Regions from separate parts of the Saccharococcus thermophilus genome, predicted to be linked through region 1. Evidence: a T-box and tRNA genes for the amino acid it is inferred to sense, from the RefSeq annotation. Region 1 holds a T-box; the other holds one or more tRNA genes.
The links. The T-box of region 1 lies ahead of pheS (phenylalanine--tRNA ligase subunit alpha). A T-box ahead of a tRNA ligase gene usually reads a tRNA of that ligase, here a tRNA-Phe.
Positions count from the first base shown of each region.

Region 2: it has a tRNA-Phe gene. The T-box ahead of pheS (phenylalanine--tRNA ligase subunit alpha) is inferred to sense a tRNA for this amino acid. The anticodon was not compared.

Region 1 covers NZ_JAASRS010000001.1:2,145,994-2,149,539, forward strand. Annotated here, with positions in the region: gene pheT (phenylalanine--tRNA ligase subunit beta) at 1-897, opposite strand, end outside; gene pheS (phenylalanine--tRNA ligase subunit alpha) at 914-1,948, opposite strand; T-box leader at 2,091-2,328, opposite strand; gene BDD39_RS11170 (TrmH family RNA methyltransferase) at 2,436-3,197, opposite strand; gene sspI (small acid-soluble spore protein SspI) at 3,295-3,510, shown strand; gene BDD39_RS11180 (methyltransferase domain-containing protein) at 3,521-3,546, opposite strand, start outside.
Region 2 covers NZ_JAASRS010000001.1:2,838,618-2,842,163, reverse strand. Annotated here, with positions in the region: rRNA gene BDD39_RS14810 (23S ribosomal RNA) at 1-629, shown strand, start outside; rRNA gene rrf (5S ribosomal RNA) at 901-1,017, shown strand; tRNA gene BDD39_RS14800 (tRNA-Val) at 1,028-1,103, shown strand; tRNA gene BDD39_RS14795 (tRNA-Phe) at 1,275-1,350, shown strand; tRNA gene BDD39_RS14790 (tRNA-Thr) at 1,506-1,578, shown strand; tRNA gene BDD39_RS14785 (tRNA-Lys) at 1,733-1,808, shown strand; tRNA gene BDD39_RS14780 (tRNA-Leu) at 1,813-1,894, shown strand; tRNA gene BDD39_RS14775 (tRNA-Gly) at 1,908-1,982, shown strand; tRNA gene BDD39_RS14770 (tRNA-Leu) at 1,989-2,074, shown strand; tRNA gene BDD39_RS14765 (tRNA-Arg) at 2,078-2,154, shown strand; tRNA gene BDD39_RS14760 (tRNA-Pro) at 2,158-2,231, shown strand; tRNA gene BDD39_RS14755 (tRNA-Ala) at 2,245-2,320, shown strand; tRNA gene BDD39_RS14750 (tRNA-Met) at 2,339-2,412, shown strand; tRNA gene BDD39_RS14745 (tRNA-Ile) at 2,420-2,496, shown strand; tRNA gene BDD39_RS14740 (tRNA-Ser) at 2,512-2,604, shown strand; tRNA gene BDD39_RS14735 (tRNA-Met) at 2,850-2,926, shown strand; tRNA gene BDD39_RS14730 (tRNA-Asp) at 2,931-3,006, shown strand; tRNA gene BDD39_RS14725 (tRNA-Thr) at 3,162-3,237, shown strand; tRNA gene BDD39_RS14720 (tRNA-Ile) at 3,323-3,396, shown strand.

The DNA.
Region 1 (3,546 bases):
CAACGTGACAATTGTTTCGCCTGCTTTCGCGCGGCGCACGACAATTTCTTTCGAGCCGAGACGGTCATAGTCAAACGCATGGAGCGGCTGGCCGTACTCCAGCAAAATGTAGTTCGTAATATCGACTACGTTGTTGTGTGGACGGATTCCTGCCGCCATCAAACGCGTTTGCATCCAAAGCGGCGATGGGCCGATTTTCACATTTTTCACAATGCGTCCTGCATATAACGGATTGTCCTCCGGCGCATCGACGCGTACAGAAATATAATCATGAACATTTTCGGCATTTTCTTGAAGCTCAATGGCTGGCAGCTTCACGTCCCGGCCTAAAATCGCCGCCACTTCATACGCGACGCCAATCATGCTTAAGCAATCGGCGCGGTTTGGCGTAAGTCCAAGTTCTAATACTTCATCGTCTAAATTTAATAATTCCAACGCATCCGCGCCAACTGGAGCGTCGCTTGGAAAGACGAAAATGCCATCGGTGTATTCTTTCGGCACTAATTTCGATTCAACGCCGAGCTCTTGCAAGGAGCAAATCATACCGTTTGATTCTTCGCCGCGCAGTTTCGCCCGTTTAATTTTCAAATTGCCTGGCAAAACGGCACCGACTTTGGCAACCGCTACTTTTTGCCCTTTGGCGACGTTTGGGGCGCCGCAAATAATTTGCACCGGCTCGCCTTCGCCGATATCGACGAGGCATTTGCTTAATTTATCGGCGTTTGGATGCTGCTCGCGCTCAAGCACATGCCCGACGACAACGCCTTTTGCCCCTTTATTCAATACTTCCACACTTTCGACTTCAATGCCGCTTTTGGTGATGCGGTCGGCTAGTTCTTTTGCCGTTATTCCCGTAAGGTCTACATATTCTTGCAGCCATTTATAAGAAACAAACATCGGTCAAACCTCCCTTTTACACACGGTGGAATTGTTGTAAGAAACGAATGTCATTTTGATAGAAATGACGGATGTCATCAATGCCGTATTTAAGCATCGCGATGCGCTCCGGCCCCATGCCGAACGCGAAACCGGTATATTTTTTCGAATCAAATCCAGCCATTTCTAAGACGTTTGGATGGACCATGCCGGCGCCTAAAATTTCAATCCATCCAGTCCCTTTACATACGCTGCAGCCATGTCCGCCGCAATGGAAGCAGGATACATCGACTTCGACCGACGGCTCGGTGAATGGGAAAAAGCTTGGACGGAAGCGGATTTCGCGGTCTTCGCCAAACATTTTGCGGGCAAACTCGCGCAGCGTTCCTTTCAGGTCGCTCATGCGAATGTTTTCATCGACAACAAGCCCTTCGATTTGCGTAAATTGATGCGAGTGAGTCGCGTCATCATTGTCGCGGCGGTACACTTTTCCCGGGCAGATGATTTTGACCGGACCGCGCCCTTGATGTTTTTCCATCGTGCGCGCTTGCACCGGTGATGTATGAGTGCGAAGCAAAATTTCTTCGGTAATGTAGAACGAATCTTGCATATCGCGCGCCGGGTGGCCTTTTGGCAAGTTCAACGCTTCAAAATTGTAGTAGTCTTTCTCGACTTCCGGCCCTTCGGCAATCGTATAGCCCATGCCGATGAATAAGTCTTCGATTTCTTCAATGACGCGCGTGAGCGGATGATGATTTCCTCTTCTGACCGGGCGGCCTGGAAGCGTGACATCAATCGCTTCCGCCGCTAATTTTTTTTCGACTTCCTCTTGTTCGAGCTTTGCTTGTTTTGCTTCTAGCGCGCTTTGAATCGCTTGCCGTACTTCGTTGGCGAGCGCGCCTATGACCGGACGCTCTTCCGGCGATAATGACCCCATGCCGCGGAGCACTTCGGTAATCGGGCCTTTTTTGCCAAGATAAGCGACGCGCACCTCATTAAGTGCTTTTAAGTCACTAGCTTGTTCAATTTTTTCGAGCGCTTCTTGTTGAAGCTGCTGCAACCGTTCTTTCATGGAAAATTCCTCCTTTTCTTCACTTGAATAAACGAAATGCCTCTTCCACTGCCCATGCTTGATGTTCATGAAGCAATACTTTTGGAATATCTTTACGTGAAATCCACACTAGTATGTTCCATAAAAAAACTCGCCCCTTGCCATAAGGGACGAGTGCACTCGCGGTACCACCCTTGTTAACAGCGCAAAAAACGCGCTGTTCGCTTCATTGCGATAACGGCATCGGCCGGAACACCTTTACATTCCGCAAGCGCGGAATGGTCCAAGTGTCAACTCCAGAGGTGAATTCACTTGCTTCTACCATAAAAACGCTCCCAGTCTACGGCGTTTTCTCCCTGGATGGCGAGTGGCAAGCTACTCTTCTCTTTCATCGTTGTTTTCCGTATTTAACTTATTTAACTATTTTTATATTATAGGCAACAGGCAGGTGCGATGCAACCACCTGCATGCAAAAATGGCTTCATTTTCTAGCTTTTATCTATAATTTTTACAACGTCCCGCGTAAATGATAAAGCAAAATTCCGGCGGCGACGGCGACGTTTAACGACTCGGCCTGTCCATAAATCGGAATGTATAAGTTTTTCGTTGTCATTTGCAGCAATTCCTTCTGAACCCCGCTTCCTTCGTTGCCGACAAGCAAAGCGAACGGTCGCGTCGGCTCAATATGGCGATAATCTTCCCCATTTTCCAGCGCCGTTCCGTAAACCGCGACATTTTTCTCGCGCAGACGCTCGATCCATTCACGGAGATTTCCGCGCATAATTGGCAGATGAAAAAGTGAACCTTGCGTCGCGCGGATAACTTTCGGATTGTATAGATCAGCACATCCTTCCCCAAGAATCACCGCATCCATTCCCGCCGCATCAGCGGTGCGGATCATCGTGCCGATGTTGCCTGGATCTTGCACGGCGTCAATCAGAAGCACATTCGCCTGCGTCCAGTCCATATCGTCATAGGAAAACTGTTCGCATACGGCCGCGATGCCTTGCGGCGTTTCCGTGGCGCTGATCGCTTTCATCACGTCTTCCGTGACGATGGCCAGCGGGATGCCGCTCACATCCCATGTTGCCGGAATCGCTTTATTTTCATCAACAATCAATTGGATAATGGATATGTTGCTTTTCAACGCTTCTTCCACTAAATGAAATCCTTCGATAAGAAAATGCCCTGTTTTTTCTCGTTCCTTTTTCGTCAGCAGCTTTTTCCACTGCTTCACTTGCGGATTTTTTACCGACTCAATTCGTTTCAATGCTGATTCTCCTTTACGTTTTGCGTATCCATATACATAATAAACGAAATCCACGTAAAAAATAAGCATGTAACTACATAATAGTGAGGTGAACGAGATGGATTTAAACTTGCGCCATGCAGTTATACAAAATGTGGCCAACAACACGAAGGAGCAATTGGAAGATACGATTGTTGACGCGATTCAACGTGGAGAGGAAAAATATTTGCCGGGGCTCGGCGTCCTCTTTGAAGAGATTTGGAAACATTCGAGCGAGCAGCAAAAAGAGGAAATGCTCACAACACTGGAACAAGCGGTCAAGCAACATGCATAAAAGGGAAGCTTTATTTCGCTTCCCTTTCCTCCTTCA
Region 2 (3,546 bases), 690 kb from region 1:
TAACGGAGGCGCCCAAAGGTTCCCTCAGAATGGTTGGAAATCATTCGTAGAGTGCAAAGGCACAAGGGAGCTTGACTGCGAGACGGACAGGTCGAGCAGGGACGAAAGTCGGGCTTAGTGATCCGATGGTTCCGTATGGAAGGGCCATCGCTCAACGGATAAAAGCTACCCCGGGGATAACAGGCTGATCTCCCCCAAGAGTCCACATCGACGGGGAGGTTTGGCACCTCGATGTCGGCTCATCGCATCCTGGGGCTGTAGTCGGTCCCAAGGGTTGGGCTGTTCGCCCATTAAAGCGGTACGCGAGCTGGGTTCAGAACGTCGTGAGACAGTTCGGTCCCTATCCGTCGCGGGCGCAGGAAATTTGAGAGGAGCTGTCCTTAGTACGAGAGGACCGGGATGGACGCACCGCTGGTGTACCAGTTGTCCCGCCAGGGGCACCGCTGGGTAGCTATGTGCGGAAGGGATAAGCGCTGAAAGCATCTAAGCGTGAAGCCCCCCTCAAGATGAGATTTCCCATCGCGTCAAGCGAGTAAGATCCCTCGAAGATGACGAGGTCGATAGGTCCGAGGTGGAAGCGTGGCGACACGTGCAGCTGACGGATACTAATCGATCGAGGACTTAACCACACGAAAAGCGGAGGTGCCGCGCTTAGCTCTCGAAGCCAAATGTTCTTCGCCCGCTGAGGTGCTTGCACCTCAAGGGAGAAGGTTATTTGGCGCAAGAGAGCTAGGCACCGGAGCTAGACATCATGAAAAGCGTAGGTACCTCCGGAGCTAGACACCACGAAAAGCGCAGACGTCTGGCTTCTTCCAAACAGACGGTTATCTAGTTTTGAAGGAATGAAATCCTCTTGACAATGAATATAGTTCCATTATAATAAAATTTGTCCATCGTTTGCCTAGTGACTATAGCGGAGAGGAAACACCCGTTCCCATCCCGAACACGGAAGTTAAGCTCTCCAGCGCCGATGGTAGTTGGGGCCAGCGCCCCTGCAAGAGTAGGTCGTCGCTAGGCAAGTTTATATGGAGGATTAGCTCAGCTGGGAGAGCACTTGCCTTACAAGCAAGGGGTCGGCGGTTCGATCCCGTCATCCTCCACCACGATTGTATGACTGATTTGGCTCGGTAGCGACGAGCAATACTTCCATGAATATGCTACGAGTTGTCCTGACGCATCTAACATCATTGAATCAGCTAGAAGAGGAAGGGACACAGAACATAAACTTAGCTAGTAGAGGAAGAGGCAACGAATAAAAGTTCGAAAATGTATATGGCTCGGTAGCTCAGTCGGTAGAGCAAAGGACTGAAAATCCTTGTGTCGGCGGTTCGATTCCGTCCCGAGCCACCACTTAAATATATCCTATGCCGGCTTAGCTCATTGGTAGAGACGAGCCTAAGCTTCTGTGAATATGCTACGAGTTGTCCCGACGCATCCACTTCTGTGAATAAACTGGTAGAGGAAGGGACACAAAAAAATTAAGGGTATATATCAATGTTTTTTATGCCGGCTTAGCTCAATTGGTAGAGCAACTGACTTGTAATCAGTAGGTTGCGGGTTCAAGTCCTGCAGCCGGCATCCCTATAATGTACGAGCCATTAGCTCAGCAGGGGAAGCAACGAGCCTAAGCTTCGATGAATCTGCTGCGAGTTGTCCCGACGCATTTGACACCTTTGAATTCGCTAGTAGAGGAAGGGACAACAAAAATACTGAGTGTCCTGATTTCATATATGAGCCATTAGCTCAGTCGGTAGAGCATCTGACTTTTAATCAGAGGGTCGGAGGTTCGAGTCCTCCATGGCTCACCACTTTGCGGGTGTGGCGGAATTGGCAGACGCACCAGACTTAGGATCTGGCGCCTCACGGCGTGGGGGTTCAAGTCCCTCCACCCGCATACTTAGGTGTATGCGGAAGTAGTTCAGTGGTAGAACACCACCTTGCCAAGGTGGGGGTCGCGGGTTCGAACCCCGTCTTCCGCTCCACCATTCGCCGGGGTGGCGGAATTGGCAGACGCACAGGACTTAAAATCCTGGGGTAGGTAACTACCGTGCCGGTTCGAGTCCGGCCCTCGGCACATGCGCTCGTAGCTCAATTGGATAGAGCATCTGACTACGGATCAGAAGGTTAGGGGTTCGAATCCTCTCGAGCGCGCCATAGCGGGAAGTAGCTCAGCTTGGTAGAGCACATGGTTTGGGACCATGGGGTCGCAGGTTCGAATCCTGTCTTCCCGATTTTAGTGAATATGGGGCCTTAGCTCAGCTGGGAGAGCGCCTGCTTTGCACGCAGGAGGTCATCGGTTCGATCCCGATAGGCTCCACCATTTCATTAACTAGTTCATGGCGGCGTAGCTCAGCTGGCTAGAGCGTACGGTTCATACCCGTGAGGTCGGGGGTTCGATCCCCTCCGCCGCCATTATAATGGACCTTTAGCTCAGCTGGTTAGAGCAGACGGCTCATAACCGTCCGGTCGTAGGTTCGAGTCCTACAAGGTCCACCATATTTTCAATATGTTGGAGGAGTACCCAAGTCTGGCTGAAGGGGTCGGTCTTGAAAACCGAGAGGCGCCACAAGGCGCGCGGGGGTTCGAATCCCTCCTCCTCCGCCATAAAGGAAATGGACAACTGTTTTGGTTTTGTATCGTCGCGGGGTGGAGCAACGAGCCTAAGCTTCTGTGAATATGCTACGAGTTGTCCCGACGCATCTAACATCGTTGAATCAGCTAGAAGAGGAAGGGACAGCGAAAGAATCCACTCCGAGTTGCCTCGACGCATTTGACACCTTTGAATTGGCTAGTAGAGGAAGAGGCAACGAATTTAATTAAGCCATTCTAAATTCAATTATTTTTATCGTCGCGGGGTGGAGCAGTCCGGTAGCTCGTCGGGCTCATAACCCGAAGGTCGCAGGTTCAAATCCTGCCCCCGCAACCAATATGGTCCCGTAGTGTAGTGGTTAACATGCCTGCCTGTCACGCAGGAGATCGCGGGTTCGAGTCCCGTCGGGACCGCCATTCCAAAATTCTCTATGTCGGCTTAGCTCAATTGGTAGAGACGAGCCTAAGCTTCTGTGAATATGCTGCGAGTTGTCCCGACGCATCTACATCTGTGAATAAACTGGCAGAGGAAGGGACACAAAAAAATTAAGGGTATATATAAATGTTGTTATGCCGGCTTAGCTCAATTGGTAGAGCAACTGACTTGTAATCAGTAGGTTGCGGGTTCAAGTCCTGCAGCCGGCACCAGAATGTGGCGACTATGGCGAAGTGGTTAACGCACCAGATTGTGGCTCTGGCATTCGTGGGTTCGATTCCCATCACCCGCTTTCTTGGGCCTATAGCTCAGCTGGTTAGAGCGCACGCCTGATAAGCGTGAGGTCGGTGGTTCAAGTCCACTTAGGCCCACTATTGCATTTTATCTTGTAGTAAGTTAAACTATAGTTAAGTTCGTTTTATCCCGTAATCGCTTACCGATGAAGAATACATCCATGAATCCACTCTGAGTTACTTTGACGTGTCTAGCTTCTTGGAGATGGCTAGCAGAGGAAGAGGCAG